3 regions of the Rhizobium sp. 21-4511-3d genome follow, and region 1 is predicted to be linked to each of the others. Evidence: predicted binding sites of a transcription regulator. Region 1 holds the regulator's gene; each other region holds the start of a gene.
The links. Region 1 encodes PhoB, which activates phosphate uptake and scavenging genes when phosphate is short. Its sites were predicted from a motif close to TGTCATNNANCTGTCAT; they were not measured.
Positions count from the first base shown of each region.

Region 2: ACQZ5H_RS06865 (LTA synthase family protein) is a predicted target of PhoB. The motif match lies at 8,712-8,728, and genes of this name have one in related genera.
Region 3: pstS (phosphate ABC transporter substrate-binding protein PstS) is a predicted target of PhoB. The motif match lies at 6,051-6,067, and genes of this name have one in related genera.

Region 1 is NZ_JBNWCF010000007.1:82,304-92,190, reverse strand. Features, by position in the region: gene ACQZ5H_RS16695 (substrate-binding domain-containing protein) at 1-598, shown strand, start outside; gene pstC (phosphate ABC transporter permease subunit PstC) at 758-2,239, shown strand; gene pstA (phosphate ABC transporter permease PstA) at 2,236-3,558, shown strand; gene pstB (phosphate ABC transporter ATP-binding protein PstB) at 3,574-4,389, shown strand; gene phoU (phosphate signaling complex protein PhoU) at 4,434-5,147, shown strand; gene phoB (phosphate regulon transcriptional regulator PhoB) at 5,181-5,864, shown strand; gene ACQZ5H_RS16665 (GcrA family cell cycle regulator) at 5,946-6,479, opposite strand; gene ACQZ5H_RS16660 (acetylornithine transaminase) at 6,906-8,105, shown strand; gene argF (ornithine carbamoyltransferase) at 8,145-9,062, shown strand; gene ACQZ5H_RS16650 (Hsp33 family molecular chaperone) at 9,157-9,887, shown strand, end outside.
Region 2 is NZ_JBNWCF010000002.1:201,118-211,004, reverse strand. Features, by position in the region: gene gor (glutathione-disulfide reductase) at 1-252, shown strand, start outside; gene ACQZ5H_RS06895 (TadE/TadG family type IV pilus assembly protein) at 256-1,554, opposite strand; gene ACQZ5H_RS06890 (class II 3-deoxy-7-phosphoheptulonate synthase) at 1,855-3,228, shown strand; gene ACQZ5H_RS06885 (pilus assembly protein TadG-related protein) at 3,278-5,005, opposite strand; gene ACQZ5H_RS06880 (TadE/TadG family type IV pilus assembly protein) at 5,006-5,428, opposite strand; gene ACQZ5H_RS06875 (GFA family protein) at 5,730-6,125, shown strand; gene ACQZ5H_RS06870 (DUF1003 domain-containing protein) at 6,122-6,655, opposite strand; gene ACQZ5H_RS06865 (LTA synthase family protein) at 6,736-8,625, opposite strand; gene ACQZ5H_RS06860 (NAD+ synthase) at 8,868-9,887, shown strand, end outside.
Region 3 is NZ_JBNWCF010000001.1:597,302-607,188, forward strand. Features, by position in the region: gene ACQZ5H_RS03185 (class I SAM-dependent methyltransferase) at 1-421, opposite strand, end outside; gene ACQZ5H_RS03190 (tetratricopeptide repeat protein) at 530-2,521, shown strand; gene ACQZ5H_RS03195 (LysE family transporter) at 2,601-3,218, shown strand; gene ACQZ5H_RS03200 (cupin domain-containing protein) at 3,227-3,571, shown strand; gene ACQZ5H_RS03205 (hypothetical protein) at 3,584-4,480, shown strand; gene ACQZ5H_RS03210 (MarR family transcriptional regulator) at 4,484-4,945, opposite strand; gene ACQZ5H_RS03215 (SDR family NAD(P)-dependent oxidoreductase) at 5,095-5,892, shown strand; gene pstS (phosphate ABC transporter substrate-binding protein PstS) at 6,182-7,204, shown strand; gene pstC (phosphate ABC transporter permease subunit PstC) at 7,289-8,266, shown strand; gene pstA (phosphate ABC transporter permease PstA) at 8,268-9,119, shown strand; gene pstB (phosphate ABC transporter ATP-binding protein PstB) at 9,119-9,887, shown strand, end outside.

The sequences.
Region 1 (9,887 bases):
CGTTGCCAACCCCTACAAGAAGTGGTCGGAAGTCAACCCGAAGCTCCCGGCTGTTGATATCGCTGCCTACATCCCGGGCGAAAAGCACGGCACCCGCGAAGTCTTCGAACTGAACGTTCTCGCTGCAGGCTGCAAGGCTTCGGGCGCTCAGGAAGTTATCGCCAAGGAAATCACCGACAAGGCTGCTCAGGCCAAGGCTTGCGTTGCAGTCCGTAAGGACGGCGCTGCAGTCGACATCGACGGCGACTATCCGGAAACGCTGGCACGCATCGCTGCCAACAAGACCGGCGTTGGCGTCTTCGGTCTCTCCTTCTACGAAAACAACGCTGACAAGCTCAAGGTCGCGACCATGAGCGGCATCGTTCCGTCGACCGAGACCATCTCGAACGGCACCTACCCGGTTTCCCGCCCGCTGTTCTTCTACGTCAAGAAGGCACATCTCGGCGCCGTCCCGGGCCTGAAGGAATACGTCAACTTCTTCGTATCCGACCAGATGATCGGCCCTGACAGCCCGCTCGTCGAATACGGCCTGGTTGCTGCTCCGGACGCCGAGCGCGAAGAAATCCGCAAGGCCGTCGAAGCTGAAAAGACAATGTAATGCATAAGCCGGCGCGGCATCAGGGGGTGCCGCGCCGGTTTTCTAATGACAGTACCCTTGCCGCTGCATGGCAAGGTTTTGAGTTTGTCCATGATTGGGAAGCTGTGCGGGGACATCGCCGCATATGCTCTTGGGGCTGAGCGCCTGGGGACGTAAAGAATGAGCACATCCATTATACTCTTGTGTCTTGTGGTGTTCGGCGCGCTGGCCTATGTGGCCGCCCGCAGCCGTGCCACGGCGCTTGCCGGAGGCAAGTCTTCCGCGCTGCATTCGCGGCCGGGTTATTACGGCGCCTATGCCGCCATCTGGGCCGTCCTTCCGGCCCTCGTCGTTCTCTGTGTCTGGCTCGCCGCCAGCCCGGGCATCATCGAATCCACCGTCCGCAACGCCTTCCCTGAAGATGTGAAGGCCAAGAGTGCTGCCGAGCAGGACTTGAGCTACAGCATGGTCGCCACCATCGGCCGCGGCTTCAATCTGCTGACGGCTGACGAGCTCGCCGCGCTCGGTGCCGACACCAAGGCCGTCCAGGCCAAGCTCAACGAAAAGGGCGTTCCGCTCGCCGGCGAGCCGCAGCCCTACATGCTGGACGCCGCCAAGCTGCTGAACGCCGAAAGCGCCGGCAGCCGCCTGATCATGAGCGCCATCGTGCTGGTGCTTGCCGTTGCCGGTGCGCTCTATGCTCTGCGCGGCATCACGCCCCGCTTCCGCGCCCGCAACCGCGTCGAGCGCGTCATGCTCTGGGGTCTACTCCTGGCATCCTCGATCGCCATTTTGACGACGATCGGCATCGTTCTGTCGATGCTGTCGGAAGCCCTGCGCTTCTTCGCCAGCGTCCCACCGCTCGAATTCTTCTTCGGCACGGTCTGGGATCCGCGCTTTGCCGGTGCCGGCAGCTCGTCGGAAGGCCAGTTCGGCCTTATCCCGCTGCTGCTCGGCACGCTCTATATCGGCTTCGTCGCCATGCTGGTCGCCGTTCCGGTCGGCCTGTTTGCGGCGATCTACATGGCCGAATATGCCTCGCCGAAGCTTCGCTCGCTGGCAAAGCCGCTGCTCGAGGTTCTGGCCGGTATCCCGACAATCGTTTACGGCTTCTTCGCCCTCGTCACCGTCGGCCCGTTCCTGCGCGATCTTTCCTCGCAGGTCAGCGGCCTCCTGACGGGCAACTACACGAACTTCATCCAGGCACAGAGCGTTCTGACCGCCGGTATCGTCATGGGCATCATGCTGATCCCATACGTCTCCTCGCTGTCGGACGACATCATCACCGCCGTGCCGCGTGCCCTGCGTGACGGTTCGCTCGGCCTCGGTGCCACGCGCTCCGAAACCATCAAGAAGGTAGTGCTTCCCGCTGCTCTCCCGGGCATCGTCGGCGCACTGCTGATGACCGCCTCGCGCGCCATCGGCGAAACCATGATCGTCGTGCTTGCGGCCGGTGTTGCCGCCCGCATGCAGATCAATCCTTTCGAGCCGATGACCACCGTGACGGTCAAGATCGTCAACCAGCTGACGGGTGACCTTGAGTTCACCTCGCCGCAGACGCTCGTCGCCTTCGCGCTCGGCATCACGCTCTTCTTGATCACGCTTTGCCTCAATATCTACGCGCTCTACATCGTGCGCAAATACCGGGAGCAGTACGAATGACGAATATCGCTTCTCCGGTTTCCGGCACCCTCGTATCCAAGGCACCTGCGCGCCGCGACATCGGCATCAAGCGCCGCTACGCCGCCGAACGCCGCTTCCAGGCTTACGGCATGGCCGCTATCGCTTTCGGCCTGATCTTCCTGGTCATCCTGCTGTCGACGGTCATCCGTCAGGGCTACACCGCCTTCCAGCAGACGGCGATCTCGCTGCCGATCGAGTTCACTGAGAAGACGATCGATCCGGGCAACAAGCGCGCGACCGATCCGTCCGTCCTGATCGCCGCCAATTACGGCGCCCTGCTGCGTGACGCCATCGTCAAGCAGCTCAACATCAACGCATCGAGCCGTCCCGACGTGCGTGACGCATCGGCGATGCTCTCCAAGGGCGCTCCGATCCAGCTGCGCGACATGGTCGTCGCCGACCCGTCGATCATCGGCAAGACGATCAACGTCACGGTTCTCGCCGACGCCAATGTCGACAGCGCCAACAAGGGCCAGATCGATCTCTCCGTCGATGAGAAGAACCGCAAGGTCAACGACAAGCAGGTTGGCTGGATGAACGAACTGAAGTCGAGCGGCGCTCTCTTCAAGCAGTTCAACACGGGCCTCTTCGTCAACGGCAATTCCAGCCGTCCTGAAGCCGCCGGCCTCGGCGTTGCCCTCATCGGCTCGCTTTATCTGATGGCGATCGTTCTGGTGCTGTCGCTGCCGATCGGTGTCGCCGCCTCGATCTATCTCGAGGAATTCGCACCGAAGAACCGGCTGACCGACCTGATCGAGGTCAATATCAACAACCTCGCTGCCGTTCCCTCGATCGTCTACGGTCTGCTCGGTCTCTCTGTGTTCATCAACTTCATGGGCATGCCGCGCTCGGCCTCGCTGGTCGGCGGTCTGGTGCTCACGCTGATGACGCTGCCGACGATCATCATCGCGACGCGTGCGGCTCTTCGCGCCGTCCCGCCGTCGATCCGCGCGGCCGCTCTCGGTCTCGGCGCCTCGAAGATGCAGATGGTGTTCCACCATGTGCTGCCGCTCGCCATGCCGGGCATTCTGACCGGCACCATCATCGGCCTGGCGCACGCGCTCGGCGAAACCGCGCCGCTTCTCTTGATCGGCATGGTCGCCTTCGTCGCCAGTGCACCGGCCACGCCTCTCGACCCGTCCACCGCGCTCCCCGTCCAGGTCTACATGTGGGCCAACGAAGCCGAACGCGCCTTCGTAGAACGTACGTCGGGTGCCATCATCGTCCTCCTCCTGTTCCTGATCGTCATGAACCTCGGAGCCATCCTCTTGCGCCGTCGCTTTGAGCGCCGCTGGTAAACGGAGTAAAACCCAATGAACATGTTGACAGAAGCAGCAGTTGAAAAGGCTCTGGACCAGAAGATGAACAGCATTCCCTACAAGATGATCGGCCAGGACGTTTCCGTCTATTACGGCGAAAAGCGCGCCCTCTTCGACGTCAAGCTGAACATCCGCGAAAACACCGTTACGGCGCTCATCGGCCCGTCGGGCTGCGGCAAGTCCACCTTCTTGCGCAGCCTGAACCGCATGAACGACACGATCGACAATTGCCGCGTCACCGGCAAGATCACGCTCGATGGCGACGATATCTACGATCCGGATATCGACGTGGTCGAACTGCGCGCCCGCGTCGGCATGGTGTTCCAGAAGCCGAACCCGTTCCCGAAGTCGATCTACGAAAACGTTGCCTACGGCCCGCGCATCCATGGTCTGGCCAAGACCAAGGCCGACATGGACCAGATCGTCGAGACCAGCCTGCAGCGCGCCGGCCTCTGGAACGAGGTCAAGGACCGCGTTCATGAATCCGGCACCGGCCTCTCCGGCGGTCAGCAGCAGCGCCTCTGCATCGCCCGCGCCGTTGCAGTCTCGCCTGAAGTTATCCTGATGGACGAGCCGTGCTCGGCACTCGACCCGATCGCCACCGCAAAGGTCGAGGAACTGATCCACGAGCTGCGCGAAGCCTACACGATCGTCATCGTCACGCACTCCATGCAGCAGGCCGCCCGCGTTTCGCAGCGCACGGCCATGTTCCACCTCGGCAACCTCGTCGAGGAGAACGACACCGACAAGATGTTCACCAATCCGGACGATCCGCGCACCCAGGATTACATCATGGGCCGCTTCGGCTGATCTTTGGCGTCACGACCCCCGATAGACACTCAAGGACTTTACCCATGGCATCGACACATATTTTTTCTGCGTATGACGAAGACCTGAAGTTCCTCTCGCGCCGCATTTCCGAAATGGGCGGCCTGGCCGAGCAGATGGTTTCCGACGCTGTCCGCGCCCTCGTCAATGGCGACGCGGCGCTGGCGCAGAAGGTCATCTCCGACGACGTGATCCTCGATCACGCCGAGCGCGAGATCAACGACAAGGCGATTGTCACCATCGCCCGCCGCCAGCCGATGGCGTCGGACCTGCGCGAGATCATGGGTTCGATCCGCATCGCCGCCGACCTCGAGCGCGTCGGCGACCTCGGCAAGAACACCGCAAAGCGCGTCATCGCCGTGCAGAGCACCGGCGTTCCGCGCAAGCTCGCCCGTGGCCTGGAGCATCTCTCCGAGCTCGCTCTCGTCCAGCTGAAGGAAGTGCTCGACGTCTACACGACGCGCGCTGCCGACAAGGCGAAGTCGATCCGCGAGCGCGACGAGGAAATCGACGCGATGTACACGTCGCTGTTTCGCGAGCTCCTGACCTACATGATGGAAGATCCGCGCAACATCACCAGCTGCACGCATTTGCTCTTCTGCGCCAAGAACATCGAGCGCATCGGCGACCACGCCACGAACATTGCTGAAACAATCTACTACATGGCGACCGGCGCTCAGCCGGAAGGCGAGCGTCCGAAGGACGACACCGCCAACACCGTCGGCGCGGTAACGGAATAATCATCCGGACCGGGCCTCAGGAGACAGAATAGAATGATCCCGAGAGTTGCAGTCGTTGAAGACGAAGAAGCACTGAGCGTGCTTCTTCGCTATAATCTCGAAGCCGAAGGTTTCGAAGTCGATACCATCCTGCGCGGCGACGAGGCGGAAATCCGCCTTCAGGAGCGCACGCCGGACCTTCTTATCCTCGATTGGATGCTGCCTGGCGTATCAGGCATCGAGCTCTGCCGCCGGCTGCGCATGCGCCCGGAAACCGAGCGCCTGCCGATCATCATGCTGACGGCGCGCGGCGAAGAGAGCGAGCGCGTCCGTGGCCTGTCGACCGGCGCCGACGACTACGTCGTCAAGCCGTTCTCGACGCCCGAGCTCGTTGCCCGCGTCAAGGCGATGCTGCGCCGCGCCAAGCCGGAAGTTCTCTCGACCGTGCTGAAGTGCGGCGATATCGAACTCGACCGCGAAACGCACCGCGTTCACCGCAAGACCCGCGAAGTCCGTCTCGGGCCGACCGAGTTTCGTCTTCTGGAGTTCCTGATGTCGTCGCCGGGTCGCGTCTTCTCGCGCTCGCAACTGCTCGACGGCGTCTGGGGTCACGACATCTATGTCGACGAGCGCACCGTCGACGTCCATGTCGGTCGCCTGCGCAAGGCGCTCAACTTCTCGAACATGCAGGATGTCATTCGCACCGTCCGCGGTGCCGGCTACTCCATGGAAGCCTGAGTGAGGGAGGCTACGGCCTCCTGACATGCAGATACAAAAAAACGGGCCGAAAGGCCCGTTTTTCGTTTGTCTTTACCCGGCTCAGTTTGCCCGGGCTGCGGCCCTGCGGCGATCATTGACCGGCTGGTAAGCCAGACGCTGATGATACGTGCAGTAGGGCGAAGAATCCGGGCTTTCGCAGCCGCAGAAATGGAAATCGTCCTTCAGCGGATCGCCGACCGGCCACTTGCAGGTGCGTTCGGTCAGTTCCGTCAGGCCAAGACGGCGGGAGATCGGCACGACAACGTTGGAAGCCGGACGATATTCCATCTCCTCCATGACGTCGATTTCGATCTCTTCCTTCAGCATCGTTGCGCCCTGCGGGCGGGCAACGGTGCGGGTCGTCATGCGCGATGCGTAGTTCGGAGCGCGCGGTGCCGAAGTCGTGCGCTTCGGAGCCCGTGCCGCCGTTGCATTGCCGCCGGCCTTGGCACGGCCCGGCAGTGCCAGACGGTGAACCTTGCCGATGACGGCATTTCGGCTTACGCCTCCAAGTTGCGCCGCGATCTGGCTCGCGCTCAACCCTTCGGACCACAGTTTCTTGAGTTTCTCGACCCGCTCGTCTGTCCAGTTCATGCCCTGTGTCTCCGCCGTTTAAGCGTTGTGAAGGCAGAATCCTTCACCGTTTGCCCCGGATGAATCCGACACAAGAAACGCTTGACTAATTTTGGTGACTAGTTCCGCCGCATGCAGTCTAGTAATTGAGTTTTAACCTAGTGTGAGGCTGACTCCGTGACAAGAGTCGCGGGAATCCGGATGAATCGAATTTCAAGTTTTCCCCAACTTGCTTCCCCACAGAGTCATTTCTGCAACATTAGCTGTTGATGAAACGCGACATCGCTTGAGCGTCACCCAGAAGCCACGAAAGCCGTAGTTTTGTTGACATTGCAGTGCGAAAAGTAAATAGTGCACAGCGCCGCCGAGAGGCGGCATTTTTAATTTTTCGGACCTGGTTTTTTAGCCGGAGTCCGGTTGCCCATAACGCTGACAGGAGACCGCGCCATGGCTGAAGCCGCGCCGCTATATGATACCTATTCTCGTGCCCCTCTGCGGTTCGAGCGAGGTGAGGGCGTCTGGCTGATTACCGAGACCGGCGAGCGATATCTGGATTTTGGCGCGGGCGTTGCCGTGACCTCCGTTGGCCACAGCCATCCTCACGTTGTCGATGCGCTGAAGGCGCAGGCCGAGAAGGTCTGGCACCTCTCCAATATCTATGAGATCCCCGGTCAGGAAAAGCTCGCAACTAAGCTGACGGAAGCGACTTTCGCCGACAAGGTGTTCTTCACCAATTCGGGTGCGGAAGCCCTGGAATGCGCAATCAAGACCGCGCGCCGCTACCAGTATTCGAAGGGTCATCCGGAGCGCTTCCATATCATCACCTTCGAAGGCGCCTTCCACGGCCGTACGCTGGCGACGATCGCCGCCGGCGGCCAGGAGAAGTATCTCGAAGGCTTCGGTCCGAAGACCCCCGGTTTCGACCAGGTGCCGTTCGGCGATGTCGAAGCCGTCCGCGCGGCGATCACCGACGCAACGGCAGGCATTCTGATCGAGCCCGTACAGGGTGAGGGTGGTATCCGCCCGGCGACCGTCGAGTTCATGAAGGCGCTGCGCCAGCTCTGCGATGAGCATGGCCTGCTGCTGATCCTCGATGAAGTGCAGACCGGCGTTGGCCGTACCGGCAAGTTCTTCGCCTATGAATGGTCGGGCGTGACACCTGACATCATGGCTGTTGCCAAGGGCATCGGCGGCGGTTTCCCGCTCGGCGCCTGCCTTGCGACGGATGAGGCGGCCTCCGGCATGAAGGCTGGCACGCACGGCTCGACCTATGGCGGCAATCCGCTTGCCATGGCCGTTGGCAGTGCTGTTCTCGATATCGTGCTCGCCGATGGCTTCCTGCAGCACGTCCGCGATGTGTCGCTGGTCTTCCGCCAGGGTCTGGCGTCGCTGAAGGATCGCTATCCTGACGTGATCGAGGATATCCGCGGCGAAGGCCTGCTGCTCGGCATCAAGGCCGCCGTTCCCTCGAGCGAACTCCTGGCTGCGATCCGCAGCGCGCATCTGCTGGGTGTCCCGGCGGGCGATAACGTCATCCGTCTCCTGCCGCCTCTGGTGGTGACTGCGGAAGAAGCCCGCGAAGGCCTCGCACGCATCGAGCAGGCCGCCGAGAGCATTCGCGCAGCCAAGGCCAAGAAGACGGCTTGAACGGATAGATGCCTTACGAGGCAAACAGGTAAGGACGACATGGCTTCCCCCAAACACTTCCTCGATCTCTCGGCGGTCAGCTCCGCCGATCTGCGCGTCATCATGAATGATGCGATCTCGCGCAAGCAGGCTTTCAAGGCCGGCGCCGGCGACAAGCCGCTCGCCGGCAAGATGCTGGCGATGATCTTCGAAAAGCCGTCCACACGTACCCGCGTCTCCTTCGATGTCGGCATGCGCCAGCTCGGCGGCGAGACACTGTTCCTCTCGGGCACCGAAATGCAGCTCGGCCGCGCCGAAACGATCGGCGACACCGCCAAGGTCCTGTCGCGCTATGTCGATGCGATCATGATCCGCACCACCGAGCATCACCGCATGCTCGAGCTTGCCGAGCATGCCACCGTGCCGGTCATCAACGCGCTGACGGACGATACGCATCCGTGCCAGATCATGGCCGATATCATGACCTTCGAAGAGCATCGCGGCCCGATCAAGGGCAAGACGATCGCCTGGACGGGCGACGGCAACAACGTGCTGCATTCGCTGGTCGAAGGGGCTGCCCGTTTCGGCTATCGCATGAACATGGCCGTACCCCTTGGTTCTGAGCCGAAGGATCACTATCTGAACTGGGCCCGCAATGAGGGCGCCGAGATCCTGCTCAGCCATGATGCCGACCGTGCGGTCGAAGGCGCCGATTGCGTGGTAACCGATACCTGGGTCTCCATGAATCAGGAACATCGGGCTCGCGGTCACAACGTCTTCCAGCCCTATCAGGTCAATCAGGCTTTGATGGCAAAGGCCGGCAAGGATGCATTGTTCATGCATTGCCTGCCTGCCCATCGTGGTGAGGAAGTCACGGACGAAGTGATCGATGGCCCGCAATCCGTGGTCTTCGATGAAGCGGAAAACCGTCTTCATGCGCAGAAGTCGATTCTTGCATGGTGCCTGGGCGCGATCTGAACCATACTGGACGCCACATCCGGCCTGACGGCCTCGTGGCCGCGCGAGCGGAGAGACGCCTTGGTCTGCCGCTCTGAATACTAGGAGTAAGACCATGGCAGAAGCTGCAGCCGCTCTTGGCGAGTTCGATTTCGCCGGTGATGATCATGTTGTCCCGTTTCAGGTTGAAGGTCTGGATGTGCGCGGCCGCGCCGTCCAGCTCGGCCCGATGCTGGACGCCATCCTGGAGCGCCACCACTATCCCGCACCCGTTGCCCGCCTTCTCGCCGAAGTGATCGTGCTGACGGTGCTGCTCGGCACGTCGCTGAAATTCGACGGCAAGTTCACCGTCCAGACGAAGGGCGATGGCCCGGTCGATCTGCTGGTCGCCGATTTCTCGACGCCTGAGAATGTGCGCGCCTATGCGCGCTTCGATCAGGCGCTGCTCGACGAAGCGATCGCCGCCGGCCAGACCGAGCCCGAACAGCTGCTCGGCAGGGGCGTGCTCGCCTTCACGATCGACCAGGGCAAGTTCAGCCAGCCCTATCAGGGCATCGTCGCGCTCGACGGCGCCTCGCTGGAAGAGATTGCCGGCACCTATTTCCGTCAGTCCGAGCAGATCCCGACCCGGGTTCGTCTCGCTGCGGCCGAACTGCTCGACCGTGACGACAGCGGCAAGCCGCGCCATCGCTGGCGGGCAGGCGGCCTCGTCGCCCAGTTCCTGCCGGAAGCGCCTGAGCGCATGCGCCAGCAGGATCTGCACGGTGGCGATGGCGACGAGACCGGTCAGCCGCTGAAGGAAGACGATTCCTGGACCGAGGCACGCACGATGGTGGAAACCATCGA
Region 2 (9,887 bases), on a different contig from region 1:
GCGACGCTGTCAGGCCGCGGCGAGAAGATGCTGATGAAGCTGATCGTCGATGCAGCCAGCCGCAAGGTGATCGGGGCGCACATCCTCGGTCACGACGCCGGCGAGATGGCGCAGATCCTCGGTATCACGTTGAAGGCTGGATGCACCAAGGACGATTTCGACCGCACCATGGCGGTTCATCCGACTGCGGCGGAAGAGCTCGTCACCATGTATGCGCCGAGCTACCGCATCGTCGACGGCCAGAAGGTCTGACGGTCAGCTGGTGATCCGCGGCATGCGGATCACCTTCAGGAAGAGCGCGTTCATCGCCTGGGCGATACCATCGGTTGGCGTCACCTCGAAATAGAGGCCGGGCGAGGCGCATTCTGCCATCTTGGTCGGGATCTGGCTCTGGAAGGGCTTGATCCAGCTGTTGTACCAGCTGTTGTTCGGCAGCGGCAGGTAGGTGGTGTAGAGCACGGCGATCTTGATGCCCTTGTCCTTCAGCGGCTTGCAGAAGGAGGTGTCGATCGGCTCCTGGCAGCGGCCGCCCGTCGTCGCCTTTGTGCAGGTGCTTGGCTTGTAGCTGTCGCCGACGCCATCGGAGACGAAGAACAGGATCTTCTGCGGCTGGGTCTGCGTGTTGCCATCGCCCTGATCGCCGATGATCGTCTTCATCTGCGTCAGCGCATTGTCGAAGCTGGTCTGCTGGTCGTTGTTGTAGCCCTGGTAGGGGATCGACATCAGGTCGACCGCATTGGTGTAGTTCGCCACCTTGTCGAGATCGGTGATCGGGCTGGAGATCGTCGTCAGATTGGCGTCCTGGGCGCGCTGGCCGAACGTATAGACACCCATGGAAAACTGATTGTCGCTGACGCGCTGGGTCTTGGCGGTCTGGGTGAGCTGCTGCGTTGCCTGGCGCACGACGTCGATGCGCAGCGTCACGTTGTTCTTCTTGGCGAGATTGTAATAGCTGTTGGGGTCCTCGACGCCGGCATCGGAGACGACATGGCAGGCGAAGGCGCAGGTATCGGGCGTCTTCTTTTCCATCGTCGCGACGTCGGTCGGCGTGGCGCCGACGCCCATCGAGGGGGTGTTGTCGAGCAGGATGTAGAAATTCATGAAGGCGGCGGTCTGGAAGACCGCATTCGCCGTGCCGCTGATGTCGATGGTGTTGCGGCCAAAAATCTGCATGAAGGTCGTCGGGACTGAGGCGCTGAAGGTCACCTGCGAGTTCAGCTGGTTGGAGACCTTGTTGACCTGGATGTCGACATTGACATTGCTGGCCGTCAGTTCGCCCTGCATCTGCGACATGAAGATGCTGCGGGCATCCGTCTGGCCGACTGTGAGCGTGCCGTCGCCGCTCATGGTCATCGCCTGGGTTACGGCATTGGATTTCTGCGAGATGGCGCCGACGGCGGCGGCGTCTGCAGCGGCGTAGAGCTGCGTGCGCAGGCTCATCGCGTGGCCGTAGTCGATCGCCATGCCCGCCGAGCCAATCAGCGGCACCATGAGCAGCGCCGTCAACATCCCGAAATTGCCAGAGCGATCAGCGAGCAAACGGCGGGTAAACATGGGGCGCAGCATCCCTCTATAGGCGCGTTGAGGGCCGGCACCGCGCCGGGCCCTGGATATTGAGGGGCGTTGTAACAGGGAAAGCTAAATTGCTCGCAAAATGATGTGGTATAGTTTGTCTTAACGGCCGGGATTGAAGAGTGGCTGCGGCATTCCTTTATATGCTGCAAAACGTCGTTCTTTGCGCCTGAAACTGTCTGAAACGCCGCTAGGCAAGTCGGACCTAAAGGTTTATAAGCCGCCGTTATTCTCTAGGGACAAAGACGCCGGATGGTGTCCGGCGCAATAAAGGTGAGTAAGATGGCACAGACTTGGACCCCGAGCAGTTGGCGGCAAAAACCGATCCAGCAGGTTCCGGAATATCCGGACGCAGCCGCGTTGGCGGCAACGGAAGCCCAGCTTGCCACCTATCCGCCGCTGGTTTTTGCCGGTGAGGCCCGCCGCCTCAAGAAGCAGCTCGCAAGCGTTGCCAATGGCGATGCGTTCCTGCTGCAGGGCGGCGATTGCGCCGAGAGCTTCGCCGAACACGGCGCCGACAACATCCGCGACTTCTTCCGCGCCTTCCTGCAGATGGCCGTCGTGCTGACCTATGGCGCGCAGCTGCCTGTCGTTAAGGTAGGCCGTATCGCCGGTCAGTTCGCCAAGCCGCGTTCGTCGAACATCGAAACGATGAACGGCGTGTCGCTGCCGAGCTACCGCGGCGACGTCATCAACGGCATCGAATTCACCGAGGAAGCCCGCATTCCGAACCCGGAACGGCAGCTCGACGCCTACCGCCAGTCGGCGGCGACGCTGAACCTGCTGCGCGCCTTCGCGATGGGCGGTTACGCCAATCTCGAAAACGTTCACCAGTGGATGCTCGGCTTCATCAAGGATAGCCCTCAGGCAGACCGCTACCGCAAGCTCGCTGACCGCATTTCCGAAACCATGGACTTCATGAAGGCCATCGGTATCACCGCGGAAAACCAGCCGAGCCTGCGCGAAACGGATTTCTTCACCAGCCACGAAGCGCTGCTGCTTGGCTATGAAGAAGCGCTGACCCGCGTCGACTCCACCTCGGGCGACTGGTACGCGACCTCCGGCCACATGATCTGGATCGGCGACCGTACGCGTCAGCTTGACCATGCGCATGTCGAGTATTTCCGCGGCATCAAGAACCCGATCGGTCTGAAGTGCGGCCCGTCGCTGACGCCTGACAACCTGATCGAGCTGATCGATGCGCTGAACCCGGCCAACGAAGCCGGCCGTCTGACGCTGATCTGCCGTTTTGGCCACGACAAGGTTGCCGACAACCTGCCGAAGCTGATCCGCGCCGTCGAGAAGGAAGGCCGCAAGGTTGTCTGGTCCTGCGACCCGATGCACGGCAACACGATCACGCTCAACCACTACAAGACGCGTCCGTTCGAGCGGATCCTGTCGGAAGTCGAAAGCTTCTTCCAGATCCACCGCGCCGAAGGCACGCATCCGGGTGGCATCCATATCGAGATGACCGGCAAGGACGTCACCGAATGCACCGGCGGCGCCCGCGCCGTGACGGCAGATTCGCTGTCCGACCGCTACCACACGCATTGCGACCCGCGCCTCAATGCCGACCAGGCTCTCGAGCTGGCATTCCTGCTGGCAGAGCGCATGAAGGGCGGCCGCGACGAGAAGCGCATGGCAGCCAGCGCCTGATCTGCTGATATCGTGAATGATGAAAAGCCCGGCCTCGCGCCGGGCTTTTTTATTGCACCAGCACCGATTGCTGGCAGCGGGCGTCGGTGACGCGAATGTCGGCTTCGCCGATCTTGATGCCGAGCATCGACAGCGTGTTGTAGAGGAGCTCGTCGAGCGGCTTGGTCAGCCCGGTCAGCGTCTGCGATACCGCCGCTGTCACCGCCTTCGGCGTGCCGAGCGTCAGGGTCAGCAGCTGGACGTCGACTTCGGTATTGCCGAGCAGGCTCTGGACCGTCGAGGTCAGCGTATCCTTGGTCGAGATGTTCTTGATCGCCTTGGCAGCGATATCGGAGGGCTGGAAGGTCAGTTTGCTCTTGTCGAGATTGGTGACGTTGACGTCGGCGATGGCGCTCGCCTTCAGGAGACCGAGGACATCGAGAAGCGTTGCCTTGTTGACGCGCGGCTTGCTGCCGAAATTGGCGAAGGCGCTGGTATCGACATCGCCGAGGGCGATCTCGGCAACGCCCGGCACCGCCTCGACGCCGACATTGACGTTCTTCGCTCCGCCACCCAGGCATGAGATGCTCGAGAGCCTGGCTTCCGCATAGGCGACCTCGACATAGAGCGGGACGCGCAGTTTCATGCCGCCGATGATGCCGATACCGGGGACGCTGGTTTCGATCGCCAGGCGGATCTGCGGGGTGCGCACGGCCGATCCCGATGTGCCCACCGCATTTGCGGCATAGCCGACGGGCTTTTCGCCGACCGCAAGTGTGAGCTTGACGTTCAGCAGGCCGGGAATGGCGCTGTTGACGTTGGCGGCGACCTGCTTTTTCTGATTGGCCGCGAGCGCCGTTGCGGAGAGGAGCTCCATGACTGTTGCATCGACCTGCAGGTTCGATCCGCTGCCGATTGCCCGCTCGCCGGTACTGCCGAGATTGAGGATATCCTCGAGCTTCACCTTGATCTGCGACGTCCCGAGTGTCTTTTCCAGCGAGCTCAGCGTTTTGTCGACAGTAGCAGGCAGGCCCGGCGTCTTGCCGAGCGTGTTCAGTAGGCGCGGATAGGAGATGTCGGTGGCCAGGAGCTCGTCATAGGTGGCGGCGCTGGCATTGATGTTGGTCGCCAACAGATCGAGGAAGGAGAGCAGGTTGATATCCGTCGATGCGAGGCTCTCATAGTCGACGGCCTTCAGGCTGATGCTCGTACCGAGCAGGGCGCCGAGCAGCGCATTGAGAACGCCGTCGTTGATGCTGGCAAGGCGCGAGCCGACGGAAAAGGCGGCGACCTTGGCCGCCGATGCGGTGCCGGCGGCGCTGAGGGTCGGGGCGCTGGCGAAGATATTGGCGAAGGCGAGCTCGCCCTTCTGCGACACTGCAACTTTGACGGCATCGTATGGCTGCTTGCCGGCGACGAAGCGCTGATCGGGCGCAATGGCGAGATCGGCGAGGTAGGCGCCGGGCGCATAGCTGACGACAGCCTGGAATTGTGACAGGTCGGCGCCCTTCGGAAGCGTTCCTTTGCCGGTCAGGTAGCCGTTCTCGATCGTGACGGCGGCGTCGATGCCGTTGTGCTTGAAATTGGCGAGCAGTTGTTCTGGCGCATGGTTGATGTCGGAGGCCGCGGCAATGGCGCCGATATCGCTCAACTGCTGCAGGCGGCGCTGCTGCAGCGTCAGCATGCCGTAGTCGATACCCATGCCGAGGGAGTAGACGATCAGGGGCGCGCAGATGGCAGCGCTGATGGCGATGTTGCCGCGGGTATCACGGCAAAAGCGCAGGGCATTGAACGGCATTCAGATGCCTCCCATCCGGATGGTCGCGAAGCGCCGGATCATGTGTTCGGGGAGAGGGAAAGTGTAAAGATTCCAGATCGGTAGGTTGTTGGCATCATATTCCGTCGTCACCGTGAACTGGTTGACGTTGCTGGGATCGGTGGTGACGGTGATGTGGATCTTGTCTTTCTGGAGCAAGGGATGATTGAGCGTCGACGAGGTGATGAAATTATCGACAAGCGTTTCGCGCTCCTTCGCCGATAGGCCGGCGACAGCGGTGCGGGCCGCGTCTGCGGTGATCTGCTGAACGGAATGGGCGGCGGTCAAATAGATGGCGTAGGCGATGAGCGTCAGGATGACGAGGAGGAAGATGGGCGCGACAATCGCAAATTCGATGGCGGCGGCGCCTCTTTCATTCGACCGGAAACGGTTGAATACGATCATGTTGGACCTCATGTCAGCTCGGTTGAGCTTCGTCTTATATAAGGCCGCATCTCTTAATTTTAGATTAGCTAATGAACGTGATGCGTGTGTTTGAGCTTTGCGAGCCTGTCCCATTTCGGGAAACTCGCGACCGGCGGTCAGTATTCACCTGCAACTTTTGCTGGTTTGTGCGCGACGCTGTCCCGGCGTGGAGCGGGCGCAAGTCATCAATAATGCTGACCTTTTCCATCAAGAGATTGGATTTGACCGGGCGCGCGGCTGCAGCCAATTTCCCCTGCAGATGACGGCGGAGGATCGGATGATGGACAGGGAATATACGGGAGGCTGCGCCTGCGGTGCCGTCCGGTTTCGGAGCAGGAACAAGCCGGGCGCGGTCGTTGCCTGCCATTGCTCGCAGTGCCGGCGCCAGACTGGCCTCTACTTCACCTCAGCTGATGTGCCGCTCGACGGCCTGGTGATCGATGGCCGCGAGACCTTGCACTGGTATCAGTCGAGCGAGGCGGCCGAGCGCGGCTTCTGCCGCAATTGCGGTTCGGCGCTGTTCTGGCAGCGGATCGGCTCGGATGCCGTCTCGATTCTCGCCGGCGCCTTCGACAAGCCGAGCGATCTTGCCATCGGCTATCACATCTATTGCGCCGACAAGGGGGATTTCTACGAGATCAACGACGGCCTGCCGCAATATCCGGGCGCTGGCTAGATTTTCTTGGCTTCCAGGGCGGCGCTGAGGCGGGCGACATCCTCGCGAAGCGCCGTCAGTTCGGTCAGCACCCGCATATCGATCTTCTGGTGCAGCGACAGGACCTCAAGCTCCGACTTCAGATTGACCTCATAGTCCTTGGCGGCCTCGAAGCGGTCGCGTTCGGCCTGGCGGTTCTGCGACATCATGATGATCGGCGCCTGGATGGCGGCCAGCATCGAGAGGATCAGGTTGAGGAAGACAAAGGGGTAGGGGTCGAAGGCACCGGTGGCGAGGATGATGGTGTTGACGACCGTCCAGATGGCCAGGAAGGCGAGGAAAGCGATGATGAAGGACCAGGAGCCGCCGACGCGTGCAATGCCGTCGGCAACCCGCTGGCCGAAGGAGGATTCCGCCGAGAGTGCAGCGTTGACGTCGGTCGAGATGATTCTGCGCTCGTGAGCCTTCGCGAGGACGCGCTTCTCGATATCGCCGAGTTCGTCGGCGCTCTTGCCGAAATGCGTGTGGATGAAATTGGGAAGATTATACATGCCTGGCTCCGAAGCGTTATCGCGTCGGAGCCAGTATTCCCGCCGACCGGCGGAATGCAATGCAAATTAAAGTCTTAGGCTCAGTAGCTGGCTTCGTTGACCATCACGTGCTGCGGGAAGAAGCGGTCGAGCGTCTGCGCCTTGCCGAACATCACGTCATGCTGGAGATAGCGGTAGTCGCGCACCAGCGGGTCGAGCTTCTTGGGGTCGAGAACCCAATCCGGCGTGACTTCGTTCTTGCGCGTCGCCAGCTGGTAGCGATCGATAATGTCGTATTTCTTCTGAACTCGGCCGAGGAAGCCCGTGTAATAGGGATGCTCGAAGCCGGCGAATTTCAGCAGGTTATAGGAGATCAGCGACGGGCTGATGGTGCCGACATCCTGCTTCACACCCTTCTTGCTCGACCAGATGACCAGCGGTGTCTCGTGCTGCTGCTTCATGACGTCGAGCGGCGCCTTGCGGGTGGCCACCTGGTCCGGCATGTAGCCGGCGCTCATGTAGACATTGCCGAGCGGCGGCAGGTGGTCGCCCCAGAGCACGATGATCGTCTCGCGGTCGCGGTGCGAAGCCCAGTCCATCAGCATCTTCAGGCTGTCGTCGGCTTCCTTGACTCCCTGCGTATAGGTGGCGAGCGTGGCGCGGTCGGCTTCCGGGATATTGCCCTGGATGTCGATCGAGTTATGCGCGTAGCGATTGGCCTCGTAGGGGCCATGTCCCTGCAGGGTGACAGCGAAGAAGAAGAAGGGTTTGTCGAGGCCATCGCCCTCGCGCATGATCTCCTTCATCAGCGAGTCATCGGAGGCGAAGATGCCGCGCTTTTCCATCGGCGGAAGGGTTTCCTCGGTGCGGAATTCCTCGAAGCCGAAATCCTTGTAGACCTCGTTGCGGTTCCAGAACCAGCCGCTGAACGGATGCAGCGCGCGTGCCGCATAGCCTTCGCCGCGGAAGAAGGTGGCGAGCGAGGGAATGTCGCGGCGGATATACTGCTGATAGGGAATGCTGCCATAGGGCAGGAAGGCATTCGAGAAGCCAGTCAGCGCCTCGAACTCGACATTCGCGGTCATGCCGCCGAATTCCGGCGAGAAGACGTAGCCGGATTGCGAAGCGCGGATCGTCGGCATCGGGTCGGCGCTGAAATTGAGGTTCTTCAGCCGCGTCGGATCCCAGAAGGATTCGCTCATCAGCATGATGACATCGGGCTTCTCGCGCGGGCCGGCGAGATAGCCGTAATTGCGGGCGGGGATCGCATCCAGCGCTTCGGTATTCAGCCCGGCCGGAGCCGCGACGTCGGCCATCGGCACGTTGAAGATGAAGGCCAGGATGAAGCCGTTGCTGCGGTAGTTTTCCTTCTGGTCCCACATCATCGGCACGACCTGCAGGCGGTCGCGGATATAGGAATATTGCGAATAATCCATCAGCGATCCGAAGGCGGCGATAACGGGCAGGCCGAGGCAAAGGCGGCGCAGGCGCGCCTGGCCCGAGAGCTTCGGGAAGGTGCGCCAGGCATAGCGCCAGCCGAAGACGATGCCGGCACCGAGAAGCGCGATACCGATGACCAGGGCGACCGCCGTGAAGGGCCGGTCGCGGACCATCACCGGCAGAAGTTCCATGATCTGCCGGGCAAACAGGATATCCGACGGATAGAACGGGTCGGAGAGATAGTGCTGCTTCTGGTTCGAGATGAAAGCGGGGATCAACACCAGCGGCACGACGATCAACGCCGACTGGTGGCGGCGTCCGAAGGCAGCGTCGAGCGTCAGCATCAGGATGGTCAGCATAGCCACGGTGGTCATGCCCGGGCGGGCCGTCGAGGTCAGGAAATCGCCGACATCGGCAAGCGTGCTGCGGGCGATCCATTCGACGGCGATGACGCTGAGCAGCGCGATAGACAAGGTCAGCGCGACGCTGAGGACACCGCGGGCAGCCGGAGAGCGGACATTGGAGCCGAGACCAGTGGAAAGCAGCGCCATTCTTCTGGCCTGCGCGGACTTCATGACCGATGCGATCAAGGGCGGACTCCAATGTCATTCCCGCCGATTTCGCGGCGTCATAAAAACTTCATCGAACTGTCACATGCCCGCCATGAACGCTAGATGAACCACTAATGTTTCCTCGCTTTTCCCTGGGATTTGAATTTTCCGCGTATCAGACACCGCCGCTTTTCATGGCGGAGCACGTTGCGGGGCGAGGACGCGCGCGCTAAATAAATGACATGACACAGGAAAACGCTCCCTTGAACACGCTCCGTATCGCCGTCGCGCAGCTGAACCCTACTGTGGGCGATGTTGCAGGAAATCTTGCGAAAGCCCGCGAGGCACGCGCCGATGCCGCGCGCCAGGGTGCGGACCTTTTGCTGCTGACGGAGCTCTTCATTTCCGGCTATCCACCTGAAGATCTGGTGCTGAAACCGGCCTTCCTGAAGGCCTGCCAGAAGGCGGTCGATGATCTCGCTGCCGATACGGCCGATGGCGGCCCGGGCGTCATCGTCGGCTTCCCGCGACAGGGCGAGACCGGTCGGCACAATTCGGTTGCGGTCATCGATGGCGGCAAGATCCTGGTGCTGCGCGACAAGATCGACCTGCCGAATTACGGCGAGTTCGACGAGAAGCGCGTTTTCGACGAAGGCTCGATGCCGGGGCCGGTGAATTTCCGTGGCGTCAGGATCGGCGTGCCGATCTGCGAGGAGATCTGGAACGATCTCGGCGTCTGCGAGACGCTGGCCGAGAGCGGCGCCGAAATCCTGCTGGTGCCGAACGGCTCTCCCTATTATCGGGGCAAGGTGGACGTGCGCCATCAGGTGGCGCTGCGCCAGGTCATCGAGACCGGCCTGCCGCTGATCTTCGCAAACCAGCTCGGCGGCCAGGACGAACTGGTCTTCGATGGCGCCAGCTTCGCCTTCAACGGCGACAAGTCGCTGGCCTTCCAGATGAGCCAGTTCGAGCCGGCGCTTGCGGTCACGACCTGGAAGCGCGGCGAGAACGGCTGGCGCTGCAGCGAAGGGCCGATGTCGCATGTGCCGGAGAAGGAAGAGGCCGACTACCGCGCCTGCCTGCTCGGCTTCCGCGACTACGTCAACAAGAACGGCTTCAAGAATGTGGTGCTCGGCCTTTCGGGCGGTATCGACTCGGCGATCTGCGCGGCGATTGCCGTCGATGCGCTCGGCGAGGAGCGGGTGCGCACCGTCATGCTGCCCTACCGCTACACATCGGAGGATTCGCTGAAGGACGCCGCC
Region 3 (9,887 bases), on a different contig from region 1:
CCGCGCGCTCCTGGTCGGGCGTAAACATCACGCCGAAGATCGACATCACATAGTCGAAGCTCTGATCCTTGAACGGCAGATTCTCGGCATCGGCCTCCATGAATTCCATCGCCAGCCGGTCGGCATTCGCCCGCTCCATCGCCTTGTCGAGAAGGGCAGGGACGTAATCGGTGGCGGTCACCTCGCACCAGCGGCGGGCGGCCGCGAGCGCGCCGTTGCCATTGCCGGCCGCAACATCGAGAACCTTCGAACCGGCACGCAGATCGAGCGCTTCGCAGAGGCTTTCGCCGACGATCTGCAGCGTCGTTCCAACGACGGCGTAGTCGCCCGATGACCAGGCGCCCTGCTGGCGGGCTTTCAGCGCTGCGAGATCGGTTACAGGTTGAGCGGGCATGCCGGCAAGGGCCGCGGAAGTAGACATTTGGACCTCCCTGGGTCACATTGGTTGAGCATTAAAGAGCGGCCGCCCGGTGAACAGGTGCTGCCGCTTCGAACGGCTCTGGTATAGGCGCAGGCCATGGGGGGCGCCGTGTCATCAGGCGTGGGAACGACCGTGGAAACGGCGGACCAGCAGCGGCCGCCGCTCGAAATCTGCCTCCTCGGGCCGATGGCCATCCGCCGTGAGGGAGCGGAACTGAAGCTGCCGGGATCGCGCAAGGTGCGGGCGCTGCTTGCCTATCTGATCCTTGCTCCCTATCCGCAGGGCAGGGCGCAGCTCTGCGATCTCCTCTGGGACGTGGCCGACGATCCGCGTGGCGAATTGCGCTGGTGCCTCAGCCGGATCCGCTCGCTGATCGGCGAGCGCATCATCGCCCATGGCGATACCGTCGCACTCGATCTTGCCGGTTGCGCGATCGATGCCGTCGAGGCCGCTGCCGCCTGCCGCGAGGGATTGGGCGGCCTGCCGCGGGAGCGGCTGCGCCAGCTTGCGGACCGGTCATCCGGCGAGTTCCTCGATGGCCTCGTCATCGAGCGCCATCCGGCCTTCGAGACATGGCTGGTTTCCCAACGCCGCCGCTTCCGTGAAATCCAGGCGGAAATCCTCGCGGCCATCGCCGATCGGCTCGATGCCAGCGAACGGCTGCCCTATCTCGACCGCTGGATCGAGATCGCCCCTTTCGATCTGAAACCGCATGAACTGCTGCTGGCGACACTCGCCTCGGAGGGCCGTCTCCGCGAGGCGGAGGAGCATATGAAGGCTGCGGCCAGAGTCTTCGCCGCTGAAGGGCTCGATGCCGGTTCGCTGCGCCGGACCTGGGAAGGCGCCCGAAGTGCGAGAACTTCAGCAGCTGCACAGCCCGCCGAGCCGCAACCGCCGGAGCCTGCCAAGAGCGGCGCCCGCCGCGCCTCGATCGCCGTCATGCCTTTCAACGATATGTCGGCCTTGGCAATCCCCGGCGGCACGGCGGATGCGCTGGTCTATGACATCATCACCCGGCTCTCGAAGCTGCGCACGCTGAGGGTGATCGCCCAGGGCACGATGTTTGCGCTGAGGGAGCGGCCGCGCTCTCCCGGCGAGATCGCCGCCGCACTCGATGTCGATTACGTCGTCAACGGCACCTTCGAGCGCATCGCAACCCGCCTTATCGTCCGGCTAGAGCTGACGGAGGCGCGGACCAACACCATCGTCTGGGCCGACAGCCTCGATCAGAACGCGGCGGAAACGCTGACCTTGCTGGAAGAGATTGGCACCCGCGTCGTCGCCTCGATCGAGCGCGAGGTGGAGACGCTGGAACGCAACCGTGCCATCCTGAAGCCGCCCAATTCGCTCGATGCCTGGGAGGCGCATCACCGCGGCCTCTGGCACATGTTCCGCTTCACCAAGGGTGATAACGACCAGGCACGGCATTTCTTCGAAACGGCGATCAGCCTCGATCCGACTTTCGCACGCGCCTATGCCGGGCTCTCCTTCACGCATTTCCAGAGCGCCTTTCAGCATTGGGCGGACCGTGACACGGAAACCGAGCTCGCCTATCGCGCCGCCAATCAGGGGCTGATGGCCGACGACCGCGATCCGGCCGCCCATCTCTCCCTCGGCCGGGCACATTTCCTGCGCAAGCAGCATGACCAGTCGGTCGCCGAGCTGCAGCAGGCCGTCGATCTCAGCCCGAGCTTTGCGATCGCGCATTATTCGCTGGCCTTCGTTCAATGCCAATCCGGCGATCCGCTGTCGGCGCTGGCCGCTGCCGACCAGTCGCAATCGCTTAGCCCCTTCGATCCGATGCTCTTCGGCATATTGGCAAGCCGGGCGATCGCGCTGGTGCGCCTCGGCCGTTTCGACGAGGCAGCCGATTGGGCGGCGAGGGCGGCGGCCCGCCCGAATGCGCATGCCCATATCATGGCGATTGCGGCGCTCTGCCTTGCGATCGCAGGCCGGCTCGATGAGGGGCGGGCGCATGTCGCGGCGCTGAACCAACGATATCCCGGCTATCGCATGGACGATTTCTTCATCGCCTTCCACCTGGCCCCGGCCGATCAGGCACCCTTTCGAGATGGAGCAACGCGCGTCGGGCTCGAATAGCGCCGCCCACGGCCTTGGCCGCCGGATGCAAAGCCTCTAAGCTCGCGCTCGAAATCCATTCTCGCGAGTCCGCAGCCCCATGTTTCTTCTCTCCGTTGCCGCCATCTGGGCCGTTGCCGCCATCACGCCCGGCCCGAATTTCTTCCTCGTGGTGCGCACGGCGCTCGAAGGCTCTGCGCGCGCTGCGGTCGCGGTGATCGCGGGCGTCATTCTCGGCACATTCTGCTGGGGACTGGCGGGCTGGCTCGGCATCAGCGCGCTATTTGCGGCCGCCCCCTTCGCCTATCTCTTCCTGAAGATCGCCGGTGGCGCCTATCTTCTCTGGCTCGGGGCCAAGCTGCTCTGGCGCACCTACCGGAACGGTGCGCTGCCGGGCGAACCCGTGCTTTGCCCCGCAATCAGCCCGAAGCAGGCTTTCTGGTCCGGCCTCGCCACCAATCTCGCCAATCCGAAATCCGCCTTCTTCGTCGCCAGTCTCTTCGCCGCGACGTTGCCTGCCGATCACTCCTGGATGCATGGCGCGCTCGCCGTCGCCACCATGGTTCTGGTCTCGTCGCTCTGGTACACGCTGGTGCTGACGATCCTGCGCAATCCGGCCGTTGCCGGTGCCTATGCCCGCGGCCGCCGGGCCATCGATGCCATGGCCGGCGTCATCTTCATGGGCTTCGGCATGAAGCTCCTTACATCCGCCCGCTAGGAGGCCCTATGCCGAACCAGTTCGTTTTCGATATCGACGCGGTCGAACCGGAGGCCGGCGCTCCCGATGCGGACCGCATCCTTTCCGGCGATCCGCAGTTCCGCACCTGGAATTTCGAGGAAGCCGAGGGCGGCCTCTACGCCGGCATCTGGGAAGCGACACCCGGCAAGTGGCGCATTTCCTACGACGAATGGGAATATTTCAACGTCCTCTCCGGCCACTCGATCGTTACCGAAGACGGCAACGCACCTGTTCACCTCAAGGCCGGCGACCGCATGATCCTCAGACCCGGCTTCAAGGGAACCTGGGAAGTCATTGAAACGACTCGCAAGGATTACGTGATCCGGCTGTAGGCGTCGTTGCGGATGATTGCGGTCCTTGCCTTCTCCCTGATCGTCGCAGTCGTGCCTCTGGCGGCGCTGGTATGGCTCGCCCTACGCCTCGATCGCCATTGGGAGAAGGTCTTCTGGCTGCTGGCTGTCGTTCTTGCCTGCGTGAACTACCGAGTCTGGACAGCCTCGCGTTTCGATGACCGGATGGGCCTCGATGTCGCGTTGGCGATTGTTCTGACATCCACATCGCTGCTGGTGTTTTCCGTCCCGCTCGCTGTCCGTACTGTCGCCGCCCGCAAAACCCGGTCCCGTTCCGTGAGGTCTGCTTACTCTGCAGGCGAGGCCGCGCTCACCCGATATTCCAATGCAAGCGATTGGCTGGCGGCCATTCTCTTTGCTGCGATGTTGCCGGCGATATTCCTGATCTGGTTCGGCCTGCTGGCGCGCATGTCAGGTATGATCGCCATCATTGTGGTTGCCGCGATAGCGCTGGCCTGCGCTGCCGCTCATCGAAGGCTCGCGTGGCCGGATGCGTTTCTCAAACGGATCTGCGCCGTCGGCTTTCTGGCTTTCGTGACGATCGGCGTCGTTACCGCGGGCACCGCTGCCGCAGTGCACCGGTCAGCGGTCGAAATTGCCGCAGGCCGTCCTTACTGCATTCAGTCCGGCGTGGAGCCTGTCCGCAATACTCTTGACCTGTCGATACTGACATTGCGCGAACGGCCGGTAACGCAGCGCGGTGGGGGAGCGCTATATCTTCGCAACCATGCTATTCTGGTCATCGATGATCCCGAGGGGCGCAGGGTCCTCAACTGGTCCTACGGCAGCTGGACCTTCAAGGGGGAGAGCCGCTTCAACAGTCCGGACATATCCTCCCGTCCGGAGATCACTTGCAGTCCCCAGAGCCGGGGCGGCTACACCTGGCTCTAACCCTCACTGCCGGAAGCTGTCCGCGAAAGTATCGGACGAGATCAGATTGAGGGCGTTGCGCAGTTCCTGGGCAGCTTCGGGGCCGAAGTTCTGGTCGAAGCGCTGACGGGCGTCCTGCCAGAGGCGGTGGGCTTCTTCCCATTTTGCGAGGCCAGAAGCGGTCAGCGTCACGCGCTTGACGCGCCGGTCCTTCGTGTCGGGCACGAGTTCCACCAGGCCGTCGCGGATCAGCGGCTTCAGCGTATGGCCGAGCGCCGAAAGGTCCATGACCATGCTGTCGGCCAGGAATTTCAGCGAGGGATTGCCGCTCATATGGATCTGCGTCAGCAGCGTATGCTGCGTACCCTTCAGGCCGCTCGGCGCCAGCACCTCGTCGAAGAGCTGGCCGAGCTGGCGCGTGGCACGGCGGATCGCGCTGTTGCTGCAGACCTGCCAGCTCTCGAAACGCGTGTTCTGGTCACTCATCGCCATTCTCCTTGCGCCGGTATCCGCGCTTCGGCCCTCTGCCGTCAACATCGGCGTTAAAAAATCTGGCGGCTGCTCTTGCGGATAATCCGTCTCGGCTCAATATAGTGGCATATACCACTAAATCCAATGATGGAAAGGATTGCCTCATGTCCCGCTCTTCTCTCGGTACCGCTCTCATCACGGGAGCGTCTTCCGGCATCGGCGCCACTTATGCCGATCGCCTCGCCAAGCGCGGCTATGATCTGCTGCTCGTCGCCCGCGATGCCGGCCGGCTCTCTGCGCTCGCCGGGAAGCTGAAGGCGGAGCATGGGATCGAGGCCGAAGTGCTTGCTGCCGACCTGACCAGCCGCGACGATGTCCGCAAGGTCGAGAAGCGGTTGCGCGAGGATGCGTCGATCACTCTCCTGGTCAACAATGCCGGGATCGGCGCACGGGGAACGCTGCTCGAAGATGACATCGACTATCTCGAGACGATGATAGAGCTCAATGTCGTCGCCGTGAACCGTCTCGGCATTGCTGCAGCCCAGACCTTCGCGGCGCGGGGCAGGGGCGGCATCATCAACATCGCATCGGTCGTGGCCTTGCTCGCCGAGCGCTTCAACGGCGTCTACAGCGGCACCAAGGCCTTCGTTCTCAATCTGACGCAGGCGATCAATGCCGAGGTTGCGGGCAAGGGCGTCAAGGTGCAGGCCGTTCTGCCCGGTTTGACGCGCACCGAAATCTTCGAGCGCAGCGGCCGCTCGCTTGAGCAGCTGCCGCCGTCGATGGTGATGGATGCCGGCGATATGGTCGAGGCATCGCTTGCCGGCTTCGACCGGGGTGAGCTCGTCACCATCCCGTCGCTGCCCGATGCCGCCGACTGGAATGCCTTTGACGCGGCGCGCGCAGCGCTTGCTCCGAACCTCTCTCATGACAAGCCGGCAGCCCGTTACGGCGTCGCCTGACGGCATCCGATATGTCCGGCTGCGTCAAACCAACGCAGCCGGACATTAACTTTTTGTAATGTTTACATGGCTTTAACGGCTAAATCCTTGATTTAGTGATCGAACATCTTTGCACGCCGTGTGTGTCCTGACAGGCTGACTCCGAACTGTCGCAGAACTGTCATCAAACTGTAATGTGCAGCGCCTAGCCCGCCTTTGCGACGGGAAATTTCAGCGCCCTTGCCAATGGATACCCCCTCCATGGCGCCGGTCTCGTCGATTGTTCGTTCCATTCAGGGAAGAGACCATAATGCTCACCAAGAAACTTCTTTCGGCCTGCCTCGGCGCCGGCCTGGCTGCGGCTTTCGCAGTCTCCGCTTCCGCCGCCGACATTACCGGCGCTGGTTCGACCTTCGTCTATCCGGTTCTGTCCAAGTGGTCTGCGGACTACAACAAGCAGACCGGTGACAAGCTGAACTACCAGTCGATCGGCTCGGGCGGCGGTATCGCCCAGATCAAGGCTGCTACGGTCGATTTCGGCGCGTCCGACGCTCCGATGAAGCCTGAAGACCTTTCGGCCGGTGGCTTCGGCCAGTTCCCGGTCGTCGTCGGCGGCATCGTTCCCGTCATCAACGTCAAGGGCATCAAGTCCGGCGAACTCAAGCTCTCGGGCAAGGTTCTCGCCGACATCTACCTTGGCAACGTCACCAAGTGGAATGACAAGGCCATCGCCGACCTGAACCCGGGCCTCAAGCTGCCCGACAGCCAGATCGCCGTCGTTCACCGTTCGGACGGCTCGGGCACCTCGTTCAACTGGACGAACTTCTTCTCCAAGGTCAATCCGGACTGGAAGTCCAAGGTCGGTGAAGGCACCGCCGTCAACTGGCCGGTCGGTATCGGCGGCAAGGGCAACGAAGGCGTCGCTGCTTACGTCACCCGCGTCAAGGATTCGATCGGTTACGTCGAATACGCCTACGCCCTGCAGAACAAGCTGCCCTACGTTCTCGTCGAGAACGCTGCCGGCCAGTATCCGAAGCCGAATGCAGACAGCTTCTCGGCTGCCGCTGCCAGCGCCGAATGGGGCAAGGCTCAGGACTTCTACCTGATCATGACCAACGCTCCGGGCGAAAAGGCCTGGCCGATCACCGCGACCACCTGGGCGATCATGTACAAGCAGCCGAAGGACGCCGAGCGCTCCAAGGCCGCCTTCGCCTTCTTCAAGTGGGCGCTTGAGAACGGTCAGAAGGAAGCCTCTTCCCTCGACTACGTTCCGCTTCCGGCCAGCCTGGTCAAGCAGATCGAAGACTACTGGACCGCGTCCTTCAAGGGCTAAGTCCTCCGTGAATGCCGGGGCAGGGAGCGTTTCTCTCTGCCCCGATTGCTTTGAAGCCCCCTCAAAAGCAAGTCGAGTATAGATATGAGCGAAGCACTGGCATCGCTGCCGGCCGTCGGGCCGGAGGTGAAGCGCCGCGATGGTGCCACCGGCGACCGCATTTTCTTCTGGATCGTGATGGGCTGCGGCCTGTTCGTTCTCGCAGCCCTTCTGGCGGCTGCAATCTCCATGGCATGGGGCGGGCTTCTGGCCTTCCGCACCTTCGGCTTCGGTTTCATCACCGGCACCGAATGGGATCCCGTTGCCCAGCACTTTGCCGGTCTGGTGCCGATCTACGGCACGCTGGTCACCTCAGCTCTCGCGATGCTGATCGGCGTTCCCATCAGCCTCGGCATTGCCGTCTTCGTCACCGAAGTCGCGCCACGCTGGCTGCGCGGACCGATCGGCGGCGCCATAGAGTTGCTCGCCGGCATTCCCTCGATCATCTACGGCATGTGGGGCCTTTTCACCTTCGCCCCCTTCATGTCCGATTATGTCCAGCCGGCGCTGATCGACTGGCTGGGGCCGATCCCCGGCATCGGTCTGCTGTTCTCCGGCGCCCCGATGGGCATCGGCATGCTGACATCGGGCATCGTTCTGGCGATCATGATCATTCCCTATATTTCCTCGGTCATGCGCGATGTCTTCCTGGTCGTCCCGGCACAGCTGAAGGAATCGGCCTATGCGCTGGGTTCGACCCGCTGGGAAGTGGTGCGCGATATCGTCATCCCGCACACCCGCACCGCTGTCGTCGGCGGCATCTTCCTCGGTCTCGGCCGTGCGCTCGGCGAAACCATGGCCGTCACTTTCGTGCTCGGCAACACCCACAATATCGCGATCTCGCTGATGGAGCCGGGCAACTCGATCGCCGCCGCCATCGCCAACGAGTTCACCGAAGCCGATACCGACATCTATCTGTCGTCGCTGATTGCTCTCGGCTTCATCCTCTTTGTCGTCACCTTCATCGTCCTTGCCGCCGCAAAGCTGATGCTGCTGCGTATGGCAAAGCAGAGAGGCGAGTAACATGAGCGTTTCCTCCTCCCTTTACCGCAGCCGCCAGATCAAGAGCGCCATCGCGCTGACGCTCTGCGTCGCCGCCACCGGCCTCGGCCTCATCTTCCTGATCTGGATCCTTTGGACGACGCTGATCAACGGCCTTTCGGCACTGAGCCCGAAGCTCATCACCGAAATGACCCCGCCACCCGGCGAAGACGGCGGCCTTGCCAATGCCTTCATGGGCAGCTTGATGATGGTCGTTCTGGCCGTCATCATCGGCACGCCGATCGGCGTGCTGGCCGGTACCTATCTGGCCGAATTCAGTCGCGGCAAGAAGATCGGCGATGTCATCCGCTTCATGAACGACATCCTGCTCTCGGCACCATCGATCATCATCGGCCTCTTCGTCTACGAGCTCGTGGTACGCCAGACCGGCCATTTCTCGGGCTATGCCGGCGGCATCGCGCTCGCTTTCATCTTCCTGCCGGTGGTGGTGCGCACCACTGACGAGATGCTGCGGCTGGTGCCTGACGTGATGCGCGAGGCGGCCCTGTCGCTCGGCATTCCGCGCTGGAAGGTGACGGTTGCCGTCCTCTACCGCGCAGCCTCGGCAGGCATCCTCACCGGCATCCTGCTTGCCGTCGCCCGCATCTCCGGCGAGACCGCGCCGCTGCTCTTCACCGCGCTCAACAACCAGTACTGGAGCACGGATATGTCCGAGCCGATGGCTAACATCCCGGTGGTTATCTTCCAGTACGCGATGAGCCCCTACGACGAATGGCATGTGCTCGCCTGGGCCGGCGCCTTCGTCATGACCGCAATCGTGCTGCTGCTCAGCGTGGGCTCCCGCGCCGTTCTGAACCGCAAAGGTGGCAAATGATGCTGCAATCTTCCTCCACATTAGACACCCGCAGGACCGCGACGCCGATGGCTAACGACAAGCTCACCCTTGAAGACGTCAACTTCTACTACGGCGACGCCCATGCCATCCGCAGCGTCAGCCTCAATTTCCCCGAACGTCAGGTCTCGGCGCTGATCGGTCCCTCCGGCTGCGGCAAGTCCACGCTGCTGCGCATTCTCAACCGCATCTACATGCTCTATCCGAAGATGCGCGCCACCGGCACGGTCAAGCTTGACGGTCAGAACATCCTCGACCCGCGCTATTCGATGAACGAACTGCGCGCCCGCGTCGGCATGGTGTTCCAGAAGCCGGTGCCGTTCCCGATGTCGATCTACGACAACATCGCCTATGGCATCCGCCACCACGAACGTCTCGGCAAGGCCGACATGGACGTCCGTGTCGAGCAGGCGCTGCGCCAGGCTGCCCTCTGGGACGAAGTCAAGGACAAGCTGAAGGGCAGCGGTCTCGGTCTTTCCGGCGGCCAGCAGCAGCGTCTCTGCATCGCCCGCGCCGTAGCCCTTCGCCCCGAAGTGCTGCTGCTCGACGAACCGACCTCGGCGCTCGACCCGATCTCGACCGCAAAGGTGGAAGAGCTCGTCTCGCAGCTGAAGACCGATTTCACCATCGTCATCGTCACGCACAACATGCAGCAGGCGAGCCGCATCTCCGATAACACGGCTTTCATGTATCTCGGCGAGCTCGTCGAATACGGCCCGACCTCGCAGATCTTCCAGGCACCGAAGAACA